Regions from separate parts of the Streptomyces violaceus genome, predicted to be linked through region 1. Evidence: riboswitches for the same ligand, from Rfam matches in the RefSeq annotation. Region 1 holds a riboswitch; the other holds the start of a gene.

Region 1 (14,247 bases):
CCTCTCCGCGGTCGTGCTGATCCCGCTGGGCATCGCCGCGACCAGTTACGCCCTCGCGGACAGCCCTCAGTCGCCCAAGGTCCCGTCCCAGCGGGTGGAGCTGGACAGCAGCACACCGACCCCCACCTCCACGCTCGACCCCAGCCCGAAGCCCACGCCGGACGACGAGGTCGTCTCGCGGCCTCCGGTGACCGACAGCTCAGCGAGTGACGATGATGACGACGACCGCGGGCAGGGCGACGGAGACGACGGACCGGGTGACGACGGACCCGGCTCCGACAACTGACCCCGGCCGGCGGCGCGTCTCCGCCCGGGTCCGCATCCTGCTCTGGCTGCTGCTCGTGATGGCGGTCGCACTCGCCTCGGTGGCCATGACCACCCGCTCGTTCCTGCTGCGGGACGTCGACAACCGGATCAACCGCCTGCTCACCCAGGAGACCGGCGAGTTCGCCAACTTCGAGGAACGGGGCGGGGATCCGCAGACGGGCCGCCCGTTCACCGACGCGAACCGGCTGCTGACGGTGTTCCTGGAACGGCAGTACCCCGACGCGGACGAGGAGCTGATCGGCCTGGTCGGCCGGGCGGGGAGCGGCCCCCGGCAGATCCGCCAGCAGCACGACCTGCCCGTCGCCCTGCCCCTGCACCGGGATCCCGGCGCCAAGCGCGCCGTCTTCGACTCGCCCGAGTCCTCCGGGGTGCTCCAGCGGCCGCAGGGCGAGATCCGCTGGGCGAAGGTCACCGTGTCCCGGCAGGGCCGGGAGCCGGACGCCGCATTCGTCGTCGCCTTCCACCCGGAACGCGAGCAGGCGCGGGTGAACGACATGTTCCGCACGCTGCTCGTCATCTCCGGGGTCGCCCTGCTGCTGACCGTCGGCATCGCCTGGGCGGTCGCCGGGCGGATCCTCAAACCGGTGCGGGTGGTGCGCACCGCGGCGGCTCAGCTCACCGAGCAGGGCCTCACCCGCCGGATCCCGGTGCACGGCAACGACGACATAGCCGCCCTCGCCGAGACGTTCAACGGCATGCTCGACCGGCTGGAGCGGGCCTTCGCCGCCCAGCGCGAGTTCGTCGACGACGCGGGGCACGAACTGCGTACCCCCATCACCATCGTGCGCGGCCATCTGGAACTCATGGGTGACGACCCGGCCGAACGCGAGGAGACGGTCCGGCTGGTCACCGACGAGCTGGACCGGATGAGCCGCATCGTCGAGGACCTGCTGCTGCTCGCCAAGGCCGAACGCCCCGACTTCGTCACCCCGGAGCCGGTCCAGGTCGCCGAACTCACCGCCGACGTCTACGTCAAGGCCCGCACCCTGGGCGACCGCGACTGGCAGCTCACCGGCGTCGCCGATCTGGAGGCCGAGCTGGATCCGCAGCGGATCACCCAGGCCATGGTGCAGCTCGCGCAGAACGCCGTGCAGCACACCACGACCGGCCAGACCATCCGCATCGGCTCCCGCACCGACGGCCCGGAGCTGGAGCTGTACGTCGCCGACTCCGGGCCCGGTGTGCAGCCCCAGGACACCGAGGTGATCTTCGAACGCTTCCGGCGCGGCACGTCCCGCCGCGGCGCCCGGGGCTCCGGCGCCGGCCTCGGGCTGTCCATCGTCAAGGCGATCGCCGAGGGCCACCGGGGCCGGGTTCGGCTCTACGAAACGCCCGGTGGCGGCGCCGGCTTCGCCCTCGTTCTGCACGCACCCCGGGCACCGGAAGGGGACCCCACGTGAACCGCATCCTCATCGTCGAGGACGAGGAGCGCATCGCCTCCTTCGTGGAGAAGGGCCTGCGCTCCAACGGCTTCACCACGACCGTCGTCACCGACGGCGACGCGGGATACGAGTACGCCCTGACCGGCGGCTTCGACCTCGTCGTCCTGGACATCGGGCTGCCCGGCCGGGACGGCTTCACGATCCTGCGCGAGCTGCGCGAGGCGCGGGTGTCGGTACCGGTGATCGTGCTGACCGCGCGGGACTCCGTACGGGACACGGTGGCCGGCCTGGAGGGCGGTGCCGACGACTGGATGACCAAGCCGTTCCGCTTCGAGGAGCTGCTCGCCCGGGTACGGCTGAGGCTCCGTACGGCGGCGCGGGCGCCGGAGGTGACGGTGCTCAGGTCGGGCTCCCTGAGCCTGGACCTGCGCACGCGCCGGGCCCGTTCCGGGGAGCGGACGGTCGATCTGACGGCGCGTGAGTTCGTGCTGCTGGAGCTGTTCCTGCGGCATCCCGGGCAGGTGCTGTCGCGGGAGCAGATCCTGTCGCATGTGTGGGGGTACGACTTCGATCCGGGGTCCAACATCGTGGATGTGTATGTGCGGACGCTGCGGAAGAAGCTGGGGGCGGAGCGGGTGGAGACGGTGCGGGGGATGGGGTATCGGTTGCCGTAGTGCCACTCGGGCGCCGTTGCGAGGTGCGGGTTCGTTGTGGTTGTTCGCGCCCACGCGGCGGAGCCGCATATTGATACAGCCCCGCGCCCCTGAAGGCGTGTGAAAACTCCTTCATGTGAGGCTCATGGAGGGCTCACCGCTCTCGCCGATCGTCGATGGCGTGACCCTGAATCTGCGCTCCGCCACCGCCCTGTGCGGGGCCCTGTCCCTGTGTGCGCTGCTCGCTGTCCCCGGCAACTTCCCCGAGCTCGGTGCGGACGCCCGTTTCACGCTCGCCGTGTTCGTCTTCGCGACCTGTGCCTGGATCGGGACGTCGATCGACGACACCTATATCGCGCTGGGCGCCGGACTCGCGCTCACGGTGACCGGGGTGATCAGCAGCGACACGCTGTTCGGCACGCTCGGCGATGCGACGGTGTGGCTGTTGATCTGCGCGTTCGTGCTGGCGGCCGCGGTGAGCCGGACCGGGCTCGCGGGCCGGGCGGCGGTGTTCCTGGTCAGCGGGGCACGGACCGTACGGCAGCTCGTGCACCTCACGACGGCCGCCCTGGTCGTCACGGCGTTCGCGGTGCCCGCCACCTCGGGCCGGGCCGCGCTCGCGCTGCCGGTGTTCCTCGCCCTCGCCAAGGTCCTCGCCGACCGGAAGCGACTGGTCGTGATGCTGGCGTTGCTGTTTCCGACCGTGATCCTTCTGTCGGCGGTGGCGACACTGATCGGCGCGGGCGCACATCTGATCACCGTGTCGGTGCTGTGGGAGACGACCGGGCAGCACATCGGCTTCACGGAGTGGCTGCTGCTGGGCCTGCCGCTGGCCGTGGCCTCGTCCCATCTGGCCGCCGAGCTGGTGATGCTGACGACGACCCGCCGGGCGGTCCGCCGCGGCCCCGTCAGTATCACCCCGGAGCAGATCCAGGAGCACAGCGAGCAGCCGGTGACCGGCCCCTGGAGCCAGGCCGAGAAGCGCTGCACCCTGCTCCTCGCCACGGTGGTGCTGTTGTGGTGCAGTGAGCCGCTGCACCGGGTGCCGCCCGCGCTGGTCGCGCTGATCGGCGCGGTCATCGCCTCCTCGCCCGCACTCGGCACCGTCCGTCTGAAGGACGCGCTGAAGACCGTCCCCTGGTCGCTGCTGCTGTTCATGGCGGCGACGATGGCGATGGGCGTCGCGCTCGCCGACTCGGGAGCGGCGAAGTGGCTGGTCTCCGGGCTGCCGACGGGCGAATCGCCGGTGGTGTTCCTGGTGATCGTGATCGCCGTCAGTACGGCGGCCCACCTGGTCCTGCAGTCCCGCTCGGCGCGTTCGTCGGTCCTGGTCCCGCTGGTCGTGGCCGCCGCCCTCGGCGTCGGGGTCAACCCGGTCGCCGCCGCACTCGCCTCCACCGCCGCCGCGGGCTTCTGCCACACCCTGCCCGCCTCGGCCAAGCCGGTCACGCTCTTCGCGCAGATCCCCGGCACGCCCACCTACACCCCGCGCGACCTGCTGCGGCTGTCCGCCTTCCTGGCCCCGCTGACCGCCGCGCTGGTCCTGCTCTTCGCCGTCGCGGTGTGGCCGCTGCTCGGCGTGTCCGTCACCCGTTAAGGAGCCCTCATGCTGACCCGTGTCGTCGTAGCCCCCAGCGGTTTCAAGGAGTCCCTGTCCGCGGAGGCGGCGGCCGACGCCATCGCCGCGGGTGTCCGCCGTGTCCTGCCCGACGCCGAGATCGACCTCGTCCCGCTGGTGGACGGCGGCGAGGGCACGGCGGTCGCCCTGGCCGCCGCGACCGGGGGCCGGCTCGTCACCGTGCCCGCCACCGGCCCGATCGGGGAGACCATCAGCGCCCACTTCGCCCTGCTGGGCTCCGGGGACACGGCGGTGGTGGAGATGGCGGCGGTCGCGGGCCTCTCCCTCGTCCCGCGCGACCTGCGCGACCCGGGCGCCACCACCACGTACGGCGTCGGCGAACTGATCCGCTCCGCGCTCGACCGGGGCATGAGGCGGATCCTCGTCGGCTGCGGCGACTCGGGCACCTCGGACGGCGGCGCGGGCGCGCTCCAGGCGCTCGGGGCCCGCCTCCTGGACGAGCAGGGCGAGGAACTCCCCGCCGGAGGCCGGGAGCTGACGCGCCTGCACCGCATCGACCCGACCGGCCTGGACACCCGCCTCACCGACGTGGAGCTCCTCGTCGCCTGCAACCCCTACAACGTGCTGTGCGGCGAGCGGGGCGTCGCCCGGGTCTTCGGCCCACAGAAGGGCGCGACGCCCGTCCAGGTCGAGGAGCTGTCGGCCGGCCTGGAGAACTGGGCCTTCGTCCTCACCCGCGATGTCGCCGTCCCGGACACCGACCTCCGCTCCGGTCCCGGAACCGGAGCCTCCGGCGGTCTGGGAGCCGGCCTCGCCGCCCTCGGCGCCCGTCTCCTCCCCCGCTTCGACGTGCTGCTGGACCATCTCGACCTGGACACCCGCCTCGCCCGCGCCGACCTGGTCGTCACCGCCGAGGGCGCCCTGGACCACCAGACACCGCGCGGCAAGGTCCCGGCCGAGGTGGCCCGCCGGGCCAAGCTCTACGGCCGTCCTGTGCTGGCCCTGGCGGGCACGCTCGGTGAGGGCGCGCACGAGGTGCCGGGCGTGGACGCGTTCAGCGGCATCCTGCCGGCGCCGATGGCCCTGGCGGAGGCCCTGGTGCGGGCCTCCGAACTCCTCACGGACGCGACCGAACGCGCCCTGGGAATGATCCTGCTGGGTGCCCGGCTACCGGCTCACGCGGAGGTGTCCGGGACGCAACGGCCGTCCTCCGTGCGGTAGTTCCACCGCGCGCCGTCCTGGACCAGCTCCCGCACGGCGTCGACGAACCGCTCGACGTGCTCGTCGGGCGTGCCCGCGCCGAAGCTCACCCGGATGGCGTTGAGGGACTTCTCGCCGGGAGCCGCCTCCGGTGCGCCGCACTCGCCCTGGGTCTGCGGGTCGCTGCCCAGCAGCGTCCGGAGGAGGGGGTGGGCGCAGAACAGCCCGTCCCGCACCCCGATGCCGTACTCGGCGGAGAGGGCGGCGGCGAAGTGGGAGCTGTTCCAGCCCTCGACGACGAAGGAGATGACGCCGACCCGCGGGGCGTCGTCACCGAAGAGGGAGAGGATCCGGACCTCGGGCACCTCGGCGAGGCCCGTACGCACCTTCTCGATCAGGTACTGCTCGCGCGCGACCAGGTTGTCGAACCCGGCCTCGGTGAGCGCCGTGCAGGCGGAGGCGATGGAGTAGGCGCCGATGACGTTCGGGGAGCCGGCCTCGTGACGGGCGGCGCTCTCGTGCCACTCCACGTCGACGCCGCCGTCGCTGCGCCGCGCCACCTTCCGCGAGGCACCGCCGCCCGCGAGGTAGGGGTCCGCCTCCCGCAGCCAGTCGGCGCGCCCGGCCAGGACCCCGGAACCGAACGGCGCGTACAGCTTGTGCCCGGAGAAGGCGACCCAGTCGACGTCGAGGTCCGCGACGGACACCGGGTGGTGCGGGGCCAGCTGGGCGGCGTCCAGCACGATCCGGGCGCCGTGGGCGTGCGCGGCCGCCGCGAGTTCCCGTACGGGCCACAGCTCGCCGGTGACGTTCGAGGCGCCGGTGACGCAGACGAGGGCCGGTCCGTAGTCCCCCTCAATCGGCACAGTCCGGTCGGCGAGGGCGCGCTCCAGGGTCTCGACGGCCTGCCGCGGGCTGCTCGGGGCGTCGAGGTAGGTGACGCGCGCGTTCCGCCACGGCAGCAGGGAGGCGTGGTGCTCGGTCTCGAAGACGAAGACCTGGCAGTCGGCCGGGAGCGCGGCGGCGAGGAGGTTCAGGGAGTCGGTGGTGGACCGCGTGAACACCACCTGGTCACCGTCCCGGCAGCCGAGGAACTCCGCGACGGTCCGCCGGGCGTTCTCGAAGAGGTCGGTCGACAGCTGGGACAGGTACCCGGCACCGCGGTGGACGCTGCCGTAGTACGGCGCGTAGGCGGCGACGTCGTCCCAGACGCGCTGGAGCGCCGGGGCGCTGGCGGCGTAGTCGAGCGCGGCGTAGGTGACCTCGCCCCCGGTCACGAGCGGCACGGTGACATCCCGGCCGAGAACGGGCAGCGAGGCACAAACGGACTGATCGGCGACAGCGGTGGAGACGGACATGGGTGAACTCCCGTGAAGGCAGGTGGAATCCGCCCGCGAGCACGCACGGCTACAAGCGGGGGTGAAGGAAGAAGGGGGTGCGGAGGCGGGGCTCTGCGGCCCTATCGCATTCGCTGGTTCACGGGAGACTCCTCGTCACGCGCTTGCCACAGACCTCGCTGCCTGCGGCCCGGTCTTCACCCGGGGCACCCCGCCACGGACGGAGGGTTGCCGGACAGTCGGCCGGGGCCTTGTGACTGTCACTCATGACCTGATCAGGAAAGTACGCGAAAAGATCGGCGTCCCGCAACCCGAGTCCGGATCGCGGGACGCCGTACGGGATCCGCTAGGTGTTGCTCGCGGCCACCCAGCGCTCCAGGGTCCGCTTCGCCGCCCCCGAGTCGATCGACTCCGCCGCCTTCGCCATCCCGGCACGGACCTGGTCGGCCAGGGGTGCCGCCGTCGGCTCCAGAGCCACCAGCGCGGCCGCCGAGTTCAGCAGGACCGCGTCGCGGACCGGCCCGGTCTCGCCCTCCAGCAGGCGGCGGGCGACCTCGGCGTTGTAGGAGGCGTCCGCGCCGCGCAGGGCCTCCACGGGGACCAGTTCGAGGCCCACGTCACGCGGGTCGAAGGGCTCCTCGGTCACCGTGCCGTCCCGGACGATCCACACCCGGGACGTGGCCGTGGTGGTCAGTTCGTCCAGGCCGTCGTCGCCCCGGAAGACCAGGGAGGAGTTGCCGCGCTCGGCGAAGACGCCCGCCACGATCGGCGCCATGCGCGGGTCCGCCACGCCGACGGCCTGGGACCGCACCCGGGCCGGGTTGGTCAGCGGGCCGAGCGCGTTGAAGACCGTACGGATGCCCAGCTGGCCGCGAGCGGCGCCCGCGTGGCGCAGGGCCGGGTGGAACTTCACCGCGAAGCAGAAGGTGATCCCGGCCTCCTCGGCGACCTCCGCGACCCGGTGCAGGGGGAGCTCCAGATTGACCCCGAGCTTCTCCAGCACGTCGGAGGCCCCGGACGCCGAGGACGCGGCCCGGTTGCCGTGCTTGACGACCTTCGCGCCCGTGCCGGCGACGACGATCGAGGACATCGTGGAGATGTTGACCGTCTTGGCGCCGTCACCGCCCGTGCCGACGATGTCGACCGTCGCCCCGGGCACCTCGATCACGTTCGCGTGCTCGTACATCGTCCGGACGAGGCCGTTGATCTCCTCGACCGTCTCGCCCTTGGCCCGCAGGGCCACCACGAAGCCCGCGATCTGCGCCTCGGTCGCCTCGCCGCGCATGATCAGGTCCATCGCCCAGGCGGTGTCGTCCGCGCTCAGGTGCCTGCCGTCCAGCAGGCCGTTCAGCAGGGCGGGCCAGGAGCGGCCCGCCGCGGTGTCGCCTCCAGCGGGGGTCACAGCGCTCATCAGCCGCTCCTGGGTCGTCGTACGTCGCGTAAAAGCAGTGGTCCCACCCTATCCAGCCCCGGGCACCACGAAGGGCCCCGTCCGAACACCGGACGAGGCCCTTCTGTGGCGTGGCGAAGCAGTGATCAGTGGTGGCCGTGGCCGCTCGTGATCTCCCGGTACTCCTCGGCGGTGGGCTTGGGGATCTGGGCCCCCTCGCCGTAGTAGGACTCGCTGAGCTTGGCGCGCAGCTTCTCGGAGCCCTTCACCTTGCGCTCGACACCGTTCTCGTCGACCGTCGGGCCGATCTCGGCCGGCTGGTACTGCTCGTGCGCGGTGAGCGTGTACATCTGCTCCTGGCTGAGCGGCTCGTGCACCTCGATGAACTCACCGTGCGGAAGGCGCTTGATGATGCCCGACTCGCGGCCGTGCAGCACCTTCTCCTTGTCCCGGCGCTGCAGGCCGAGGCAGATGCGCTTGGTGACGATGAACGCGACGACCGGTCCGAGGAAGAACCCGATCCGGACGAACCAGGTGACCGTGTTGATCGACAGATGGAAGTGCGTGGCGACGATGTCGTTGCCACCGCCGATCAGCATGATGATGTAACCGGTGACCCACGCGACACCGACACCGGTACGGGTCGGGGCGTTGCGCGGCCGGTCCAGGATGTGGTGCTCGCGCTTGTCCCCGGTGACCCACGACTCGATGAACGGGTAGAGGGCGATGATCCCGAGGAAGACACCGAAGAGCACCAGCGGGATGAACACGCCCAGGACGAGCGTGTGACCCCAGAAGTTGACCTCCCAGCCCGGCATCGCACGGATCAGGCCCTCGGCGAAGCCCATGTACCAGTCGGGCTGGGCGCCGGTCGACACCTGGTCGGGACGGTAGGGGCCCAGGACCCAGATCGGGTTGATCGTCGCGATGCCGGCGAGGGCCGAGATGACACCGAAGACCAGGAAGAAGAAGCCTCCGGCCTTGGCCATGTAGACCGGCAGCAGCGGCATGCCGACGACGTTCTTGTTGGTCCGTCCGGGACCCGCGAACTGGGTGTGCTTGTGGTAGAAGACCAGGATCAGGTGGCCGACCACGAGCCCGAGCATGATGCCCGGCAGCAGCAGGATGTGGATCGAGTAGAACCGGGCGACGAAGTCGGTGCCCGGGAACTCCCCGCCGAACAGGAACATCGAGATGTACGTGCCCACGATCGGCACGGACAGGATCGCGCCCTGCGTGAAGCGGACACCGGTGCCGGAGAGCAGGTCGTCCGGGAGCGAGTAGCCGGTGAAACCGGTGAACATGCCCAGGACGAACAGCAGGAAGCCGAACATCCAGTTGATCTCACGCGGCTTGCGGAACGCGCCGGTGAAGAAGACGCGCATCATGTGCACGAACATGCCGGCGAGGAAGATGATCGCCGCCCAGTGGTGGATCTGCCGGATCAGCAGACCGCCGCGGACGTCGAAGCTGATGTCCAGGGTGGAGGCGAACGCCTCCGACATCAGCTGCCCCTGGAGCGGGACGTAACTGCCGTGGTACTCCACCTCGTTCATCGACGGGTGGAAGAACAGCGTCAGATACACACCCGTGAGGATGATGATGATGAAGCTGTAGAGGCAGATCTCACCCAGCATGAAGGACCAGTGGTCCGGGAAGATCTTGCGCATGTTGGCCTTGGCCAGGGAGTAGATCCCGAGGCGGCCGTCGGCCCAGTCGGCGACCCGCTCACCCGCGGGCGCCTTGCGTCGTTCTTGTGCAGTGCTCATCCGCGCTCCCAGAAAGCAGGGCCGACGGGCTCTTCGAAGTCGCCGCGCGCCTCGAGGTAGCCCTCGTCGTTCACGCCGATGCGGAGCTGCGGCAGGGCGTGACCGGCGGGACCGAAGATCACTCGGGCACCGTCGGAGAGGTCGAAGGTGGACTGGTGGCAGGGGCAGAGCACGTGGTGCGTCTGCTGCTCGTACAGGGAGATCGGGCAACCGACGTGGGTGCAGATCTTCGAGTACGCGACGATGCCCTCGTGCGACCACTCGAGCTCGCGCTTGTCCTTGATGTTCTCCGGCTGGATCCGGACGATCATCAGGGCGGCCTTGGCGATCTCGTTCTGGAACTCGTGGTCGTGCTCCTCCAGGCCCTCGGGCTTGGCGAAGGTCAGCGAGCCGACCGCGACGTCGGACGGACGCAGCGGCTCGTTCGTGTTCATGTTGACGAGCAGCTTGCCCTTGGACCACAGCGTGTGGCGGAGCTTGGTGCCGGGCAGCGGGCCGAGGTCGCGCAGCAGCACGACGCCGGAGAGCGGCACCAGCGTGAGCGCGCCGAGCATGGTGTTGCGGATCAGCTTGCGGCGGCCGAGCGCGGACTCCTTGGCGCCCTGCTTGAAGTCCGCGAAGACCTTCTCGCGGACCTCGGGCGTCGCCGCGATCGCGTGCCGCTCGTCGGCGACCTCCACGTCGGACATCAGGGTGCGCGCCCAGTGGACGGCGCCCGCGCCGATGCAGAACAGCGCGATGCCGAGCGTCATGCCCAGCGCGAAGTTCAGCGCGCTGATGTGACCCAGCGGGAAGATGAAGACCGACTTGTCGACCGGGATCGCCACGAACGCGGCGATGAAGGCGACGGTGGCCAGCATCGACATCGTGAACAGCAGGGCGACCGAACGCTCGGACCGCTTGGCGGCCCGCTCGTCGACGTCCTGGACCCGGTGCTCGTGGGGAGGCAGGCCCGGGTCGGCGAACGGGTGCTTGTCGTCCGGGACGCTCACCGCGTCGTGCCCGTGCTCGTCACGTCCCGCGTGCTCGGCGGGCAGGTTCTCTTCTGGAATGTCTTGGCTACTCATGACTTCTTGGCCTTTGCGGTCCGGGCGGCGACCCACACGGCGACGGCGATCAGTCCGCCGAGACCGAAGATCCAGCCGAACAGGCCCTCGCTGACCGGCCCGAGGCCGCCGAGCTCGAGGCCGCCGGGGCTCTCGGTCTTGTCGCTGTTGACCGCGTCGAGGTAAGCGATGATGTCCTTCTTGTTCTCCTCCGACAGCGTGGTGTCGGGGAAGGACGGCATGTTCTGCGGGCCGGTCTGCATGGCCTCGTAGAGGTGCTTCGCGGAGACGCCCTCGAGGGTCGGCGCGTACTTGCCGTGCGTCAGCGCGCCGCCCTTGCCGGTGAAGTTGTGGCACTGCGCGCAGTTGGTGCGGAACAGCTCACCGCCCTCGGCGATGTCGGCACCCTCGGGGCCGTACTGCTCCTCCGTCGGGACGGACGGACCGGCGCCCAGCGAGGCGATGTACGCCGCGAGCTGGTCGATCTCGGCCTGCGAGTAGATGTTCTTCTTCGCCGGGACCTGCGGGCCCTGCGAGGTGGCGGCCGGCATGCGGCCCGTGCCCACCTGGAAGTCGACGGCCGCGGCGCCCACACCCACCAGGCTCGGCCCGTCGGAGGTGCCCTGACCGCCGGTGCCGTGGCAACTGGCGCAACCGACCGAGTAGAGCTTCTTGCCCTCCTCGATGGTGAGGGACTGGGCGGTTTCGTCGGCCTTCGCCGGGCTCGTCGGTGCGAACACGGCATACAGCCCCCCGGTGCATGCCAGCGCGAGGAGTAGGACGACGAGCGCCGCCAGCGGGTGGCGTCGTCGTGCGGAGAGCTTTTTCACGGATTACCCCGGTGTCAGGATCTTCTGCGTCGATGCTTCTGGGATGCGCGCTTCGTCGAGCACGCGTGGATGCGGGCCCTGCTACTTGATCATGTAGATCGTGGCGAAGAGGCCGATCCAGACGACATCGACGAAGTGCCAGTAATAGGACACGACGATCGCGGCGGTCGCCTGCTCATGGGTGAACCTGCTGGCGGCGTAGGTCCGGCCGAGGACCAGCAGGAAGGCGATGAGACCGCCCGTCACGTGCAGGCCGTGGAAGCCGGTGGTCAGGTAGAACACCGAGCCGTACGGGTCGGAGGACAGGGACAGGCCCGCGTCCTTGACCAGCTCCGTGTACTCGAAGACCTGACCGCCGATGAAGATCGCACCCATCACGAAGGTGACGATGAACCACATCCGGAGCTTCTTCACATCACCGCGCTCGGCGGCGAAGACGCCGAGCTGGCAGGTGAGCGAGGAGAGCACCAGGATGGTGGTGTTCGTCGCCGAGAACGGGAAGTTGAGATGGGCAGCCATCTCCTTCCAGTGATCAGGACCCGTCACCGATCGCAGGGTGAAGTACATCGCGAAGAGGGCCGCGAAGAACATCAGCTCGGAACTCAACCAGATGATGGTTCCGACGCTGGTGAGGTTCGGCCGGTTGACCGACGGGTGCGCGTGCCCGGTTTCTGCTGTCGTTGCTGTCGCCACGACCGACATTATGTCGGTCGCTTATCCCGCCCTCACTCCGGGGGGTGCCGTTCGGAGTGTCTTCGCCTGTCGTACCGGTGTTGACGTGGTGTTCAAGGGAGTAGCATCCCGCCCATCGGGCCTGTCCTTACGACGCTGACGTCACGGAGGAACAATGCAGCCGACCGCCACGGTGCTGGTCTACAGCGACGACTCCAACACCCGCGAGCAGGTGCGGCTCGCCACGGGACGGCGGCCGGCGCCGGACGTCCCTGTGGTCGAGTTCCTGGAGTGTGCGACTCCGGCCGCGGTGCTCAAGGAGCTGGACCGGGGTGGGATCGATGTCTGTGTGCTGGACGGTGAGGCCGTGCCGATGGGGGGCATGGGGCTCTGCCGGCAGATCAAGGACGAGGTGTTCGACTGCCCGCCGGTACTGCTGCTGATCGGGCGGCCGCAGGACGCGTGGCTCGCGACCTGGAGCCGGGCCGAGAGTGCGGTGACCCTGCCGGTGGAGCCGGTGGAGTTCGCGGCCGCCCTGGCTTCTTTGCTGCGGGAGAAGAAGGCTTTGAACGCCTAGGGGCTCGGGACCTGAGGGTTGTGTGGCGGCTGCGGGCCGTGGGGGTTGTTCGCGCAGTTCCCCGCGCCCCTGAGGCGATGCCCTGAGGGCGTTCAGACGCTCTGTGGGCGCAGTCGGGCCCTGTCGGCCGCTGCCGGGCCGTCCGGGGTGCCGCCGAGGAGGGCGCTGCCCGTGCGCCACTTCGTCCAGTCGAGGTTCCAGTCGCCGAAGCCGTTGCCGAAGGGGGTCATGGTGTCTCCGCCGGAGTTGATGACCTTGACGATGTCACCCTCGCGTACGGTGTCGTAGAACCACGCGGCGTTCTCGGTGCTCATGCCGGTGCAGCCGTGGCTGACGTTGGCCGCGCCCTGGGAGCCGACCGACCAGGGGGCGGCGTGGACGTACTCGCCGCTGTTGGTGACGCGCACGGAGTGGTGGACGATCAGGTCGTAGAAGTCCGCGGCGCCGATGCTGGCGCTGGTCATGCGGACGGTGCCTTCCTTGGCCAGGACGACCTTGACGCCGTTGCGGGTGTCGTAGCCGGGCATACCCGTGGTGACCGGTATCTGGCGGATGATCTCGTCGTTCTTGTAGACCGTCATCTGGTGGGCCGAGGCGTCCGTGACGGCTATCAGCTTGTCGGCGGTGCTGATCGTCAGCGGCTTGGCCTTGCCGCCGCCCCACAGACGGTCGCCGATCTTGATGCCCTCCAGGTTGCTGCGGACCTGGACGGTGGCCTGTGCGGGCCAGTAGTCCTTCGGGCGGTAGTGGAGCTTCTTGTCGTCGACCCAGTGCCAGGCGCCGTCCACCGCGGGCATGGAGGAGACCTTGAGCGCGCGTTCGACGACGGCCCGCTGGGCCCTGTCCTTGACGGGCCGGCTCAGCTCGGCGGTGACGGGCTGGCCGACGCCGTAGGTGCCCGCCTTGGGGCCGAAGGCGACGTCCAGGCGCTTCTTGGTGGTGGGCTTGCCGGTGTCGAAGGTGAGGACCTTGCGGCCGGGGGCCCCGTCCTCGTCCTCGGTGCTCACACGGACCGTGTAGCCGGCGTTGGCGGCGAGCGGTGCGGTGCTGTGCCAGCGGCTGCCGTCGGCGGCCAGTTCGCCCGCCAGGTAGCGTCCGGCGGCGTCGTAGGCCGTGACGTCCGTGATGCGCCCGTCGGAGTCCTCGGCGACCACTTCCAGGGGCTTGTCCGGGTCGGCCTTCTTACGGCCCTCGGAGGGGCCGTTGAAGGAGATCTGGTCCGCCGCGTCGTAGGGGCGGTGGGAGAGCGGGTTGCCGTCCGAGCCGCAGGCGGTGACGCCCGCGCAGAGGGCTATCACCAGCAGCGTGCAACTGACGACGGTGCGGGGCCGGGATATCGCTGTGTGGCTCATGACCTCACGCTAGGAAGCCCCGTCAACAGCGGCACGCCGAGAGACTCGTACGAGTGACACATATTGCGGCAGAAAGCAGAGGCCCGGACGCTCCTCGCGGAGTGTCCGGGCCTCTGAATCGCTCGGCGCGTGT
Region 2 (14,247 bases), 1.7 Mb from region 1:
CCTCGAGCTCGATCTCCTTGGCGATGGAGACACCATCGTTGGTGATCGTGGGGGCGCCCCACTTCTTCTCGAGGACGACGTTGCGGCCCTTGGGGCCGAGCGTCACCTTCACGGCGTCCGCGAGCTGGTTCATGCCGCGCTCGAGGCCGCGCCGCGCCTCCTCGTCGAACGCGATGATCTTGGCCATGTGAAGTGGTCCCTCCAGGACTGGGGGTGATTACTTCGGACCGCGCCCGCGCCCGCGACGGACGGCTCGCCAGCCTCGTGGTTCCTTCCCACCCGGCCTGCGGGCCTCACCGACCCGGTCCTTACGTTGTCACTCTCACCTTCAGAGTGCTAACGCAATGATTAGCACTCGGGCATGGCGAGTGCAAGCGCCTCCCGGGGATCGGGCAGGGCCGTCAGCCGCCCGCGAACACCGCCGGGCGGGCCCTTCGAGCAGGCCGAAGGGCCCGCACCCCGGGGGGTACGGGCCCTTCAGAGAAGACCTGCCGCTTGCGGTTTGTCGTGGTCGCGCGTTCAGGCAGCGACGCGAACCATGTCGGCCTGTGGACCCTTCTGGCCCTGCGAGATCTCGAACTCGACCCGCTGACCCTCTTCAAGGGTGCGGTAGCCGTCCATCTGAATCGCGCTGTAGTGGACGAAAACATCCGCACCACCGTCGACCGCGATGAAGCCGTACCCCTTCTCCGCGTTGAACCACTTGACGGTGCCCTGAGCCATGCCTAACTCCCCTATTACTGGCCCTTGCACAGACCCGCACTTCGCGGATCCGGGTCAGACCTCACCCCCCACGGATTGGGGGCGTGCGCCGGAACGCGTCGACCGCGGCCGAATGTATCTGTCCAACTGCCCTCTGCAACAGGTCAATCGGACGAGAATTCTGGACGCGCAGGATCCGGAATGTGGGGAGAATTCGCCTGACTTCAGGGCAAGTCGGGCCACGCAAAGGGAACAAAAGCCACAAAAGACGCACACACTTTGGCTACATCTTGTCGGGCGCGCGGCAGGAATTCAGGGTGCCCGATCAGGGGATCGGGATCGCGTTCCCCAACTGTACCGCGCTCAACCACACAGAATTGCCCCCTCCGTTTCTCTCACGGAGGGGGCAATTCGATGAACTCTCAGTGACGGCCGTTACCGATGGTAATAATCAAGCCGGTCGACCGGTTCAGCCGCCGGCGACGGCCGGAATGATCGACACACCGGCACCGTCCGGCGTCGCCGTCTCAAGACCCTGCTCGAACCGCACGTCGTCGTCATTGACGTACACGTTGACGAACCGGCGCAGCTTGCCCTGGTCGTCCAGCACCCGGGCGGCGATCCCGGTGTGGTTCTTCTCCAGATCGGAGATGACCTCCCCGAGGGTCGCCCCCTCGGCAGTCACCTCGGCCTTGCCGCCGGTGTAGGTACGCAGGATGGTCGGGATGCGAACGGTGACGCTCATCGGAATATGACCTCCGGTTTCGATTGAAGCTACGGCTGGGGCGCGTCCCAAGGGGCGCGGGGAACTGCGCGACCAGCCCCCACGGGCCCGCAGCAAGCAACGGTCAGGCGAGCCCGGCATCCCGGAACGAATCCAGGTTGGGCCGAATGGTCGCGGTGAGCCCCGTGCCCGCCACCGCGTCCAGCGTCTTCAGACCATCGCCCGTGTTCAGGACAACCGTGGTCTTGGCAGGGTCGAGCAGCCCGCTCTCCAGCAGCTTCTTCGCCACGCCCACCGTCACACCACCGGCGGTCTCCGCGAAGACACCCTCGGTCCGCGCGAGCAGCTTGATCGCCTCGACGACCTGCTCGTCGTTCACGTCCTCCACCGCACCACCCGTACGGCGGGCGATGTCGAGCACGTACGGACCGTCCGCCGGGTTGCCGATCGCCAGCGACTTGGCGATGGTGTCCGGCTTCTGGGGACGTACGACGTCATGGCCGGCCTTGTACGCCGTCGACACCGGCGAGCAGCCCTCGGCCTGCGCGCCGAAGATCTTGTACGGCTTGTCCTCGACCAGACCGAGCTTGATCAGCTCCTGCAGACCCTTGTCGATCTTCGTGAGCTGCGAGCCGGAGGCGATCGGCACCACGAGCTGGTCCGGCAGCCGCCAGCCGAGCTGCTCGCAGATCTCGTACGCCAGCGTCTTGGAGCCCTCGGCGTAGTACGGCCGCAGGTTGACGTTGACGAAGCCCCAGCCCTCGCCGGCCGGGTCGCCGATCAGCTCGGAGCAGAAGCGGTTCACGTCGTCGTAGTTGCCCTCGATGCCGACGAGCTCGCCGCCGTAGATCGCGGCCATGACGACCTTGCCCTGCTCCAGGTCGTGCGGGATGAACACGCAGGAGCGGAAGCCGGCCCGGGCCGCGGCGGCACCCACCGCACCGGCGAGGTTGCCGGTGGAGGAGCAGGACAGGGTGGTGAAGCCGAAGGCGCGGGCGGCCTCCAGGGCCTGGGCGACGACGCGGTCCTTGAAGGAGTGCGTCGGGTTGCCGGAGTCGTCCTTGACGAAGAGCTTTCCGGCGTCGACGCCGAGCTCACGGGCCAGGTTGTCGGCCTTGACGAGCGCGGTCCAGCCGGGGTTGATGTTCGGCTTGTCCGCCACGTCGGCCGGGACCGGCAGCAGCGGGGCGTAGCGCCAGATGTTCGCGGGTCCCGCTTCGATGCGCTTGCGGAGCTCTTCGGTGTCGTAGGCCGAGAAGTCGTAGGCGATCTCCAGCGGGCCGAAACACTCCTCGCACGCGAAGACCGGGCCGAGGGGGACGCGGTGACCGCACTCGCGGCAGCTCAGCGCGGCGGCGGGGCCGAGGTCTACGGTGGATTCAGTGGTGCTTGCAACAGTCTGCGCAGCCATGTGAGGCGAGGCCCTTTCTCCTCATCTTCCTCACGACGCATCTCGCCGTGAGACGGATTTGGCACCTTCCCGAGCCGGGAGCCTCGCGCATGTGGTCGACAGTGACCTACGAGTACCGACTGGAGGGTTGCCGGGGCTTCAACGGGCCGTGTCCCTCTGCCCCTCTGGATGAGCTGTATTCGGTTGTCGACGCAGGTTGACCCCGGACATGCGATGGTCACCCGCGTTGTTCAAGACTGTAACCGACGACCAGGACAGTTGAGATAGTCGTCCGAACCGCGAGATGGCTCACAGTCCGTCCCGCCGAGAGTACGCAGAGGAGCCGCCACGGTGCTGGAAGAAGTCGAGCGCTGGCTGAGCACCCGTTCCTGGTCCGCGACCGATCGCCCCCTCCACCAGATACTCGCCGCCAAGCAGCGCACGGGGCAGACGGTCAGTGTCGTGCTGCCCGCGCTCAACGAGGAGGAGACGGTCGGCGACATCGCGGCCGTCATCCGCCACGACCTGATGCGGCAGGTGCCGCTCGTCGACGAGCTCGTCGTCGTCGACTCCGGCTCGACCGACCGTACGTCGGAGGTGGCCGCGGCGGCGGGCGCGACGGTGGTGCACCGGGACGGGATACTGCCGCGCCTGCCCGCGGTGCCCGGCAAGGGCGAGGTGCTGTGGCGCTCGCTGCTCGCCACGCGCGGGGACATCGTCTGTTTCGTCGACGCGGACCTGAGGGACTTCTCGTCCGATTTCGTCTCCGGGATCGTGGGCCCGTTGCTCACCGACCCGGACGTGGACCTGGTGAAGGCCATGTACGACCGTCCGCTCGGCGGTGCGCCCGGGCAGGGCGGCCGGGTCACCGAGCTGATGGCGCGCCCGCTGCTGAACATGCACTGGCCGCAGCTCGCCGGCTTCGTGCAGCCGCTCGGCGGCGAGTACGCGGCCCGCCGCTCGCTGCTGGAGCAGCTGCCGTTCCCCGTCGGGTACGGCGTCGAGCTGGGCATGCTGGTCGACGCCCTGCATCTGGCGGGCCTGGACGCCCTCGCCCAGGTCGACGTCGGGGTGCGCAAGCACCGGCACCAGGACGGACAGGCGCTGGGCCGGATGGCCGCCGCGATCTACCGCACGGCCCAGCTGCGGCTGGCCCGCGGGCATCTGATCCGGCCGTCCCTGACGCAGTTCGAGCGGGGCGGGGACGGCTTCGAGCCGCGGACGTACTCCGTGGACACCGAGGAGCGCCCGCCGATGGTGGAGATCGCCGAGTATCAGGAGCGAAAGGCCGCCTGACCGGTGCTGTTTTCGGCCGGGTACGGCAGGTCCGTACGTTTGAGCGTTTCCGGGCCGGGCTAGGTTGAGGCTTATGGCTTCTACGAACGGTGCTGCACAGGTGCTGGTGGCCTCCAACCGGGGCCCGGTCTCGTACACGGTGGGCGAGGACGGTTCGCTGAACGCCAAGCGCGGCGGCGGCGGACTGGTCTCGGGGCTCTCCGCGATCGGCTCGGACGCGGACGCGCTGTGGGTCTGCTCGGCGCTGTCCGACGGCGACCGCGAGGCCGTCCGGCGCGGAGTCGGCGAGCAGGGCGTGCGGATGCTGGACGTCCCGGCCGACGTGCACGCCGACGCGTACAACGGCGTCGCCAACTCGGTGCTGTGGTTCGTCCACCACATGCTGTACCAGACACCGCTGGAGCCGGTCTTCGACGCGGAGTTCCGGCGGCAGTGGACGTCGTACGAGAGGTACAACCGGGCGTTCGCCGAGGCGCTGGCCGAGGAGGCGGCGCGGGGTGCGACGGTCGTGGTGCAGGACTACCACCTGACGCTGGTGCCGGGCATGCTCCGCGAGCTGCGGCCGGACCTGAGGATCGGGCACTTCTCGCACACGCCGTGGGCACCGCCCGAGTACTTCCGGATGCTGCCGGACGACGTGGCCGGGCAGGTGCTGCGCGGCATGCTGGGCGCGGACCGGCTGGGCTTTCTCACGCGGCGCTGGGCGGACGCGTTCGTCGCGTGCGCCGAGCGGTTCGCCGGCGGGCTCGGGGGCACGCGGGTCGGCGTGCACGGGCTGGGGGCCGACGCGGACTTCCTGCGGCAGCGGTCGCACGAGAAGGACGTCGAGGAGCGGATGGCCGCGCTGCGCGAGGAGATCGGCGAGGGCCGCCGCACCATCGTCCGGGTCGACCGCACCGAGCTGTCGAAGAACATCGTGCGCGGCCTGCTGGCGTACCGCACGCTGCTCGACTCCCACGCCGAGTGGCGCGAGCGCGTGGTGCACGTGGCCTTCGCGTACCCCTCACGGCAGGACCTCGCGGTGTACCGGGAGTACACGGCTGAGGTGCAGCGGGTCTCGGAGGAGATCAACGCCGAGTACGGGACGCCGGGGTGGACCCCGGTCGTACTCAACCTCAAGGACGACTTCGCGCGCTCCCTGGCCGCGTACCGGCTGGCCGACGTCGCGCTCGTGAACCCCATCCGCGACGGCATGAACCTCGTCGCCAAGGAGGTCCCGGTCGTCTCCGACGCGGGCTGCGCGCTGGTGCTGTCGCGGGAGGCCGGGGCGTACGAGGAGCTGGGCGAGGACGCGATCACGGTGAACCCGTACGACGTGACCGGCACGGCGGCGGCCCTGCACGAGGCGCTCTCGATGCGCCCGGAGGAACGCGCCGAGCGCACCAAGCGGCTGGCAGCGGCGGCGACCGCGCTGCCGCCGGCGCAGTGGTTCCTGGACCAGCTCGACGCGCTGAGGGCCGAGCGGTGACGAACGGTCATACGGATCACGGACTTCCGGCGCCTGCCACAAAGGCCGGACAGGAGGGTCTGGACGCTCTCCTCGCCCGCCCGGGCAAGGCGCTGATCGGTCTCGACCTCGACGGGACGCTCGCGCCGATCGTGGCCGATCCGGAGAAGGCCCGGGCCCACCCCGAGGCGGTGTCCGCGCTGGCGGCCCTCGCGCCGAAGGTGGCCGCCGTGGCGGTGATCACCGGCCGGCCCGCCGAGGTCGCCGTGCGCAACGGCGGGTTCGCGGATGTTCCGGGGCTGGAGCACCTCGTCGTACTCGGCCACTACGGCGCCGAGCGGTGGGACGCCCGTACCGGCGAGATCAGCGCCCCCGCCCCGCATCCCGGAGTCGAGGGCGTCCGCACGGAACTGCCCGAGCTCCTCGAACGGCTCGGCGCGTCGCAGGGGACCTGGATCGAGGAGAAGGGCCGGGCGGTGGCCGTGCACACCCGCCGGGCCGCCGACCCGCAGGCCACCCTGGACCTGCTGCGCGAGCCGCTCACCGGCCTGGCCGGCCGCCACGGCCTGATCGTCGAGCCCGGCCGCATGGTCCTCGAACTCCGCCCGCCCGGCATGGACAAGGGCGTCGCCCTGAGCGAGTTCGCCCGCGAGATCGGCGCCGGGTCCGTCCTCTACGCCGGCGACGACCTGGGCGACCTGCCCGCCTACTCCGCCGTGGACCGGCTCCGCTCCGACGGCACCCCGGGCCTGCTGGTCTGCAGCGGCAGCGACGAGGTGACCGAACTCCGCGAGCGAGCGGACCTGGTGGTGGACGGCCCGGAGGGCGTTGTACGCCTGCTGGGGGCGCTGGCGGACCGGCTCTCCTGAACACCCTGGTCAGGAGCGGTGGTGCACGCCCCCAGGGGCGCGGGGCTGTATCGATTTGCGGCTCCGCCGCGCGGGCGCGACCAGCCACGACGCACCCGCACCCCGCGACGGCCGGACTACCCCACGATCCTCATCGTTCCGCCCGGCGCCGTTCCCGAACCCGCCGCAGCCGGTTCACCGTCACCGGGTCGTGGGCAAGGGCCCTGGGATCATCCAGCAGGGCGTTGAGGAGCTGGAAGTAGCGCACAGGGGCGAGCCCCAGCTCCTCCCGCACGGCCCGTTCCTTCGCGCCGGGGCCGGGGAAGCTCCGGCGTTCGAGCGCGAGGATGTCCCGCTCCCGGCGCCCGAGCCCCCGCTCACCCGTGTCCTCGTCCATGCCAGGCACCGTAGCGCCCGCCACCGACAGCGCCTACTCCGCGTTCTCCGCCCGGGACGCCTCCGCCTGAAGCTGGCCCAGGACGGCCGACGGGCTGCCGCCGGGGGCGACGGCCTTGCCGATCCGCTGCTTGATCTCGGCGCTGACGTCGGCCCACGAGGTCTTGCCGACCGGGTAGAGCTCGGAGGTCAGCAGCTCCTCCAGGAACGGCCTGAGGTGCCGGTCCTGGTCGGAGGCGGCCATGGTCCCGGACGCGGAGGTGGTGACCGGCAGCAGGTCGTACTCGCGGGAGAAGGACAGCACGTTCTTCTCGCTGTAGACGAAGTCGAGGAAGTCGCCCACCTGGTCGCGGTGGCCGTTCTTGCGGAAGGCCGTCATCCAGTCGGCGACACCGAGCGTGGACTTGCTCGTGCCTTCCTTGCCCGGCGTCGGCACCATGCCGTACTTGACGCCCTGCTTCGCGGCGATGTTCATCAGCGACGGGTGCCCGTTGACCATGCCGACCTCGCCCTTGGCGAAGGCGGCGAACGCATCGGCCCGGTCGAGCTCCCCGGGCGCGACCGGCCCGGTCAGGCCCTTGCCGACCAGTTCGGTCTTCAGCCAGGAGAAGGTGTCGACGTTCTCCGGGGCGTCGATGCCGTAGCTGTCGACGGTGTCGGTGTAGCCGCCCCCGCCGCTGAGCATCCACTGCATGGTCTCGGCCTGCGCCTCCTCCGGGCCGAGGGGCAGCGCGTACGGGGTCGTCACGCCCTCCGCCTTGAGCGCCTCGGCGTCGGCGGCCAGGTCGTCCCAGGTCTTGGGCGGGGTGATGCCGGCCTCGGAGAAGAGGGTCTTGTTGTAGAAGAGCACACGCGTGGAGGAGGCGAACGGCATGCCGTACTGCACGCCCTTCACCTGCCCCGCGGAGGCCAGCTGGCCTACGAAGTCGGCCTGCACGGGTATGGAGAGCAGGTCGTCGGCCTTGTAGAGCTGGTTCTGGGCCGCGTAACCGGCGTACGAGCCGATCTGCGCCATGTCCGGCGGGTCACCGGCGGCGACCATCTCCCTGACCTTGCGGTCGACGTCGTTCCAGGAGTAGACGCTGACGTCGATCTTCACCCCGGGGTGCTCGGCCTCGTACTCCTCGACGAGCTTGTCCCAGTACTTCTGGGAGCTGTTGGCCTTGCTGTCGCCGTAGTCGGCGGCGACCAGCTTCAGGGTCACGTCGGGCGAGCCGCCCGTCACGCCGCAGCCGCCGAGGACCGCCGTCATGCCCAGTGCGGACACCGCCGCGATCGTTCCTGCCATCCGCCGCCGCTGCACCGCTGCACTTCCCCAACCCTGGCGTCACCGCCACCGAAAACTTTTCGATATTCGGAATAAGGTCTACACCACGTGAGTGGACTAGACCTCTTGCGGGTCCCCGGGTCACACTGTGTTCCGTGAGACATGTCATCGCCCTCGACGTGGGCGGCACCGGAATGAAGGCCGCTCTGGCCGGGCCAGGGGGCGAGGTGCTGCACCGGTCCCGCCGGGCCACCGGCCGCGACCAGGGCCCGGACGCCGTGGTCGCGGGCATCCTCGACTTCGTCACCGAGCTGCACGCCTACGGCGCCGAGCACTTCGGCCCGCCCGCGGCCGCCGCCGGCGTGGTCGTGCCCGGCATCGTCGACGAGGCGCGGGGCGTCGCCGTCTACGCGGCGAACCTCGGCTGGCGCGACGTCCCCCTGCGCGACCTGCTGGCGGAACGGCTGGGCGTCCCGGTCGCCCTCGGCCACGACGTGCGCACCGGCGCCCTCGCCGAGGGCCGGGTCGGCGCGGGCCGCGGCGCCGACCGGTTCCTGTTCGTGGCGCTGGGCACCGGTATCGCGGGCGGTATCGGCGTCGAGGGCCGGGTCGAGTCGGGCGCACACGGCTTCGCGGGTGAGATCGGCCACATCGTCGTACGGCCTCAAGGGGCCCCGTGCCCGTGCGGGCAGCGCGGCTGCCTGGAGCGCTTCGCGTCGGCGGCGGCCGTGAGCGAGGCCTGGGCCAAGGCCTCCGGCGCCCCGGCCGCGGACGCGGCCGACTGCGCGAAGGCCGTCGAATGCGGCGACCCACGCGCCCGGGCGGTCTGGCAGCAGGCCATCGACGCCCTCGCCGACGGCCTGGTCACGGCCCTCACCCTGCTGGACCCCCGCACTCTGATCATCGGCGGCGGGCTGGCGGAGGCCGGAGAAACGCTGTTCGCACCCCTGCGGGAGGCCGTCCGCCACCGCATCACCTTCCAGAAACAGCCGTCGATCGTCCCCGCCGCGCTGGGGGACGGTGCCGGCTGCCTGGGGGCGGGCCTGCTCGCCTGGGATCTCCTCGACCGGACCGACCGTACGGAGGTAACGCCCTGATGGCAGCCCACCCAGGGGCGCGGGGAACTGCGCGACCAGCCCCCACACACCCGCATCCCGCGACGACCGGACAGCCCACGGTCCTGTCCGGCGCGACCGTCGTCCTCCCCACGGAAACGGTCAACAACGGCCAGGTAGCCATCCACGGCACCCGCATCACCACCACAGCCCCGGAAAACGCAACGGTCATCGACGTAACCGGCCACTACGTCATCCCCGGCTTCGTCGACCTCCACAACCACGGCGGAGGCGGAGCCTCCTTCACCTCCGGCTCCGCCGAGGACCTCCTCAAGGGCATCCACACCCACCGCCTGCACGGCACGACCACCCTGGTCGCCTCCACCGTCACCGGCGACCTGGACTTCCTCACCGGGCGCGCCGGCCTGCTCAGCGAGCTCGCCGAGCAAGGCGAGATCGCCGGCGTCCACTTCGAGGGCCCGTTCATCTCCCCCTGCCGCAAGGGCGCCCACGCCGAAAACCTCCTGCGCGACCCGCACCCCGCGGACGTCCGCAAGCTGATCGACGCGGCCCGGGGCCAGGCGAGGATGGTCACGCTGGCCACCGAACTCCCCGGCGGCCTTGACTCCGTACGCCTCCTGGCCGAACAGGGCGTGATCGCGGCGATCGGCCACACGGACGCGACCTACGAGCAGACGGTCGAGGCCATCGACGCGGGCGCGACGGTCGCCACCCACCTCTTCAACGCGATGCCACCCCTCGGCCACCGCTCCCCCGGCCCGATCACCGCACTCCTCGAGGACGACCGGATCACCGTCGAGCTGATCAACGACGGCACTCACCTGCACCCCGCCGCACTCCAGCTGGCGTTCCACCACGCGGGAGCGGACCGCGTGGCGTTCATCACGGACGCGATGGACGCGGCCGGTTTCGGCGACGGCCGCTACTGGCTCGGCCCGCTGGAGGTGGAGGTCGCCGACGGCGTGGCCCGCCTGGTCGAGGACGGCACCATCGCGGGCTCCACCCTCACCCTGGACCGCGCCTTCAAACGGGCGGTCACGGTCGACGGCCTGTCCGTCGAGGACGCGGTGACGGCCCTGTCCGCCAACCCGGCCCGCCTGCTCGGCATGGCCGACACGATCGGCTCACTGGAGCCCGGAAAATTCGCCGACCTGGTGCTTTTGGACTCCGCGTACGACCTCAAGGGCGTGATGCGCCGGGGAGAATGGGTGGTCGGTCCCCAACTGCACTGATCCGTCCCGCAGTCGGGAGACGGTGGCCGAGTCCAGGACTGGGCCGACCGCCGTCTCTTTGGCATGATCGAGCTTGTTCACGGCAGCAAGCGCATGTCTCGGGGGAGGTCGGCCAGATGATCCTCACGGTCACGCTGAACACCGCTCTCGACATCACCTACCGCGTACGGTCCCTCAGGCCGCACGCCTCCCACCGCGTCTCCGAGGTGACGGAACGCCCCGGCGGCAAGGGTGTCAACGTCGCCCGGGTCCTCGCGGCCCTCGGACACGAGGTCACGGTGACCGGTTTCACGGGCGGTGCGACGGGCCGGGTCGTACAGGAGCGGCTCGCGTCGGTGCCGGGCGTGGTGGACGCGCTGGTCCCGATCACGGGCGCGACCCGCCGCACGATCGCCGTGGTCGACGAGCAGACCGGCGACACGACGCAGCTCAACGAACCGGGCCCGATGGTCACACCCACCGAGTGGTCGGCCTTCCAGGAGGCCTACGAGGACCTGCTCCCGTCCGCCTCGGCAGTGGCCCTCTGCGGCAGCCTGCCCCCCGGCGTGCCGGTCGGTGCCTACGCCGGACTGGTCCGTACGGCCCGTACCGCCGGAGTCCCGGTCCTCCTGGACACGAGCGGCGAAGCCCTGCGCCGGGGCGTCGCGGCCCGCCCGGACATCATCAAGCCGAACGCCGACGAACTGGCGGAACTGACCGGCTCCCACGAGCCGCTGCGCGCCACGCAGGACGCCCGCCGCCGGGGCGCGCGTGCGGTGGTCACGTCCCTGGGCGCGGAAGGCCTGCTGGCGGCATCTCCCGAGGGCCGCTGGCGGGCGGCCCCACCAACCGTCGTACGAGGCAACCCGACAGGCGCCGGCGACTCGGCGGTCGCGGGCCTGCTCTCGGGCCTGGTTGAACACCTCCCCTGGCCGGATCGCTTGGCCCGGGCGACGGCCTTGTCGGCGGCGACGGTGCAGGCGCCGGTGGCCGGGGAGTTCGATCGGGGGGTGTACGAGGAGTTGCTGGGGCGGGTCACGGTGACGAGCGAGGCGTCTGCGGCGTAGGGCGCAAGGCTTGCCATGGTCGGCGTCGCCGTGGGCTGACCTCGTGTCCCCTCACACGGCGGCGGCCGTCCCCCACGCTGTGTGGGAGACGGCCGCCCTCGTCGTATCAGCTCGTCCGGCTGCCCTTCTCCAGATAGAACTGGTCGAGGACCGCGTCGCACTTGTTGCCCTCGTTGCAGGCGAGCTCGATGGTGTTGGTGCCCTTGTTCAGGTTCACCGTGGCGTAGGTGTTCTTCCAGCCCTGTTCCCAGTCGCCCTTGGGCGAGCCCCCGAAGTTCTTCATACTCAAGGGCCTGGAGAGGGCATCGCCGTTGACCACCAGGGTCGCGTCGGCGTCCGTGCCCGGGACGCCGTAGTTCACGTAGAGCGTGTAGGCGCCGGCCTTCTCGATGCCGTCCACCGTCCAGGTCACCTTGGCACCGACCTGGTTGAAGCCCGTCACATAGACCCCGCCGTCGGCCTTCGCACCCTTGAACTCCGACGCGGTCGACATGCCGGGGCTGAGGCGCAGGGCCTTCGCGTCGACCTTCGGCAGGTCGGCCTGGCTCGCCGCGCTCTTACTGGCCGACGGACTCGGCTCGGTGCTCTGGGACTGGTTCTGGCCGGAGCCCGCCTGGTCCTCGGACTTGTTGTCGTCCTTGTCGCCGCCCAGCATGGCCACGCCGATGCCGATCACGACCGCCGCGACCACCGCTACCGCGCCGATCAGCAGGCCCTTGGTGTTCGGGCCGCGGCCGCCACGGCCGCCTCCGCCGCCGGGCACCTGGTGCTGGGGGGCGGTGGTGGCTCCGCCGCCGGGCAGTGTCTCCGGGGCCGCGTAGTGCGCGTTCGGCCGGCCGTGGCCACCCTGCTGCTGCGGGGCCTGGCCGTACGCCGCGGTCTGACCCGCGCCCGCCTGCGGCTGCTGCTGACCGTACGAGCGGGTACCGACCGCACGCACGCGGTTGACCGAGTTCGGGTAGCCATAGCCCCCGGACGGCGGCTGGGCTCCGTTGGCCTGCCCGTCGGCGTAGAGATAGCCGAACGGGTCGTCGTCCTCGGGCGTGCTCGCGCCGTTGTTGCCGGGCGTCATCCCTTGGTCTCCTCAGTCAGGTGCGGTGCAATGCGGTACGGGTCGTGAGAGAGCGAGCCTACCCGCTCCCAGTGACCCAAACGGGTGACTCAGACCGCATCCACTCGCTGACCTCGGGTTCACCCAGCGCGTCTGTGTTGTTTGGGACGAGATCGTTTCTCGACGTACATCCGCTCGTCAGCGGATTTCAACACTTCGTCCGCCGTCATTCCACAGTGTGCCCATCCGATGCCGAAGCTGGCGCCCACCCGGACGGCCCGCCCCTCGGCGCGGATGGGCTGGATGATCTCGTTACGGAGGCGTACCGCGAGGTCCTGCGCGTCGGCCCGGCCGAGTCCGTCGGCGAGGATGACGAATTCGTCACCCCCGAGCCGGGCGACCGTGTCGCCGTCGCGGACGCCGCCGCTCAGCCGCCGCGCGACCTCGATGAGCACCGCGTCACCCGCGTTGTGCCCGAACCGGTCGTTGATCGACTTGAAGCCGTCGAGGTCACAGAAGAGGACGGCCAGGCCCTTCGTGCCGTCGTCGTGGTCGCCGTCCGGGGCGACGGTGTGCACATGGTGGTCGTAGGCGTCGTACGGCTCGGCGGCCTGCCGGAAGTCGAAGCCGGGGCCGACGACGTCGAAGGCCGGGTGGCCGTAGGCCGCGTCGACCGACTCGGCCATGGCGTGCGGGGACGCGCTGCGCTGGCACAGCCTGGCCGACAGGCGGGAGCGCAGCTCGGCGGAGTTCGGCAGGCCGGTGAGCGAGTCGTGCGAGGCGCGGTGGGCGAGCTGCAGCTCGCGGCGCTTGCGCTCCTCGATGTCCTCGACGTGGGTGAGGAGGAAGCGGGGTCCGTCGGCGGCGTCCGCGACCACGCTGTTGCGCAGGCTGACCCAGACGTAGGTGCCGTCGCGGCGGCCGAGGCGGAGTTCCGCGCGGCCGCCCTCCGCCGAGGTCCGCAGCAGGGTGCCTATGTCCTCGGGGTGGACCAGGTCGGAGAAGGAGTAGCGGCGCATCGCGGAGGCGGGGCGGCCCAGCAGCCGGCACAGGGCGTCGTTCGTGCGCAGGATCCGGCCGTGCTGGTCGCCGCCCATCTCGGCGATGGCCATACCGGACGGGGCGTACTCGAAGGCCTGCCTGAAGCTTTCCTCACTCGCCCGCAGCGCCTGCTGCTCGCGCTCCAGCCGGACCAGCGCGCGCTGCATGTTGGCTCGCAGCCGGGCGTTGCTGATCGCGATGGCGGCCTGGAAGGCGTACATCTGGAGCGCCTCGCGGCCCCAGGCGCCGGGGCGGCGGCCGTTGCGGGGGCGGTCCACGGAGAGCACGCCGATCAGCTCGCCGCACGCCGCGTTGCCCTGCGGCCCGGGCGCGTACATGGGCGCGAAGAGCCGGTCGGCCGGATGCCACTCGTCCTCGAAGCGGGGCGCGGGGCCGTCGGTGTACCACTGTGGGACGTCGTCGTCGTCGAGGACCCAGCCCTCGGTGTGCGGTATGAACACCAGGTCGCCCCAGTGCTCGCCCATGCCGAGGCGGCGGTCCCAGGAGTCGCGCGAGCCGACGCGGCCGGTGATGAGGGCCTCGGCGGCGGGGTTCCCGGCGAAGGCGGCGACGACGAGATCGCCGTCGGGGCGTACGAGGTTCACGCACGCCAGCTCGTAACCGAGAGCGGCGACGACGCCCTCCGCGACGGTCTGCAGTGTGTCCGCCAGGCTGCGGGCCGTGTTCATGTCGGCCATGACCTGGTGCAGTTGTCGCAGGGACGCAAGACG

What was found. Region 1 has a riboswitch for S-adenosylmethionine ahead of OG542_RS29700 (aminotransferase class V-fold PLP-dependent enzyme). Riboswitches for the same ligand answer to the same signal wherever they lie in the genome.
Region 2: it holds a riboswitch for S-adenosylmethionine, as region 1 does, so the genes downstream of both, thrC (threonine synthase) here and OG542_RS29700 (aminotransferase class V-fold PLP-dependent enzyme) in region 1, are expected to answer to the same signal.

What each region holds. Positions count from the first base shown of each region.
Region 1 covers NZ_CP107911.1:6,602,105-6,616,351, reverse strand. Annotated here, with positions in the region: gene OG542_RS29725 (small secreted hydrophilic protein) at 1-286, shown strand, start outside; gene OG542_RS29720 (sensor histidine kinase) at 216-1,727, shown strand; gene OG542_RS29715 (response regulator transcription factor) at 1,724-2,383, shown strand; gene OG542_RS29710 (SLC13 family permease) at 2,544-3,959, shown strand; gene OG542_RS29705 (glycerate kinase) at 3,969-5,162, shown strand; gene OG542_RS29700 (aminotransferase class V-fold PLP-dependent enzyme) at 5,117-6,499, opposite strand; SAM riboswitch class IV at 6,634-6,750, opposite strand; gene trpD (anthranilate phosphoribosyltransferase) at 6,825-7,889, opposite strand; gene qcrB (cytochrome bc1 complex cytochrome b subunit) at 8,015-9,637, opposite strand; gene qcrA (cytochrome bc1 complex Rieske iron-sulfur subunit) at 9,634-10,704, opposite strand; gene qcrC (cytochrome bc1 complex diheme cytochrome c subunit) at 10,701-11,513, opposite strand; gene ctaE (aa3-type cytochrome oxidase subunit III) at 11,595-12,215, opposite strand; gene OG542_RS29670 (response regulator) at 12,361-12,762, shown strand; gene OG542_RS29665 (L,D-transpeptidase) at 12,855-14,114, opposite strand; gene OG542_RS29660 (cytochrome c oxidase subunit 4) at 14,247-14,247, opposite strand, start outside.
Region 2 covers NZ_CP107911.1:4,929,236-4,943,482, reverse strand. Annotated here, with positions in the region: gene groL (chaperonin GroEL) at 1-187, opposite strand, end outside; gene OG542_RS22370 (cold-shock protein) at 520-723, opposite strand; gene OG542_RS22365 (ubiquitin-like small modifier protein 1) at 1,172-1,447, opposite strand; gene thrC (threonine synthase) at 1,551-2,837, opposite strand; SAM riboswitch class I at 2,856-3,012, opposite strand; gene OG542_RS22355 (glucosyl-3-phosphoglycerate synthase) at 3,168-4,112, shown strand; gene OG542_RS22350 (alpha,alpha-trehalose-phosphate synthase (UDP-forming)) at 4,186-5,580, shown strand; gene otsB (trehalose-phosphatase) at 5,577-6,428, shown strand; gene OG542_RS22340 (DUF3263 domain-containing protein) at 6,559-6,804, opposite strand; gene OG542_RS22335 (ABC transporter substrate-binding protein) at 6,838-8,091, opposite strand; gene OG542_RS22330 (ROK family protein) at 8,226-9,167, shown strand; gene nagA (N-acetylglucosamine-6-phosphate deacetylase) at 9,167-10,378, shown strand; gene OG542_RS22320 (1-phosphofructokinase family hexose kinase) at 10,495-11,424, shown strand; gene OG542_RS22315 (carbohydrate-binding protein) at 11,531-12,496, opposite strand; gene cdgB (diguanylate cyclase CdgB) at 12,616-14,247, opposite strand, start outside.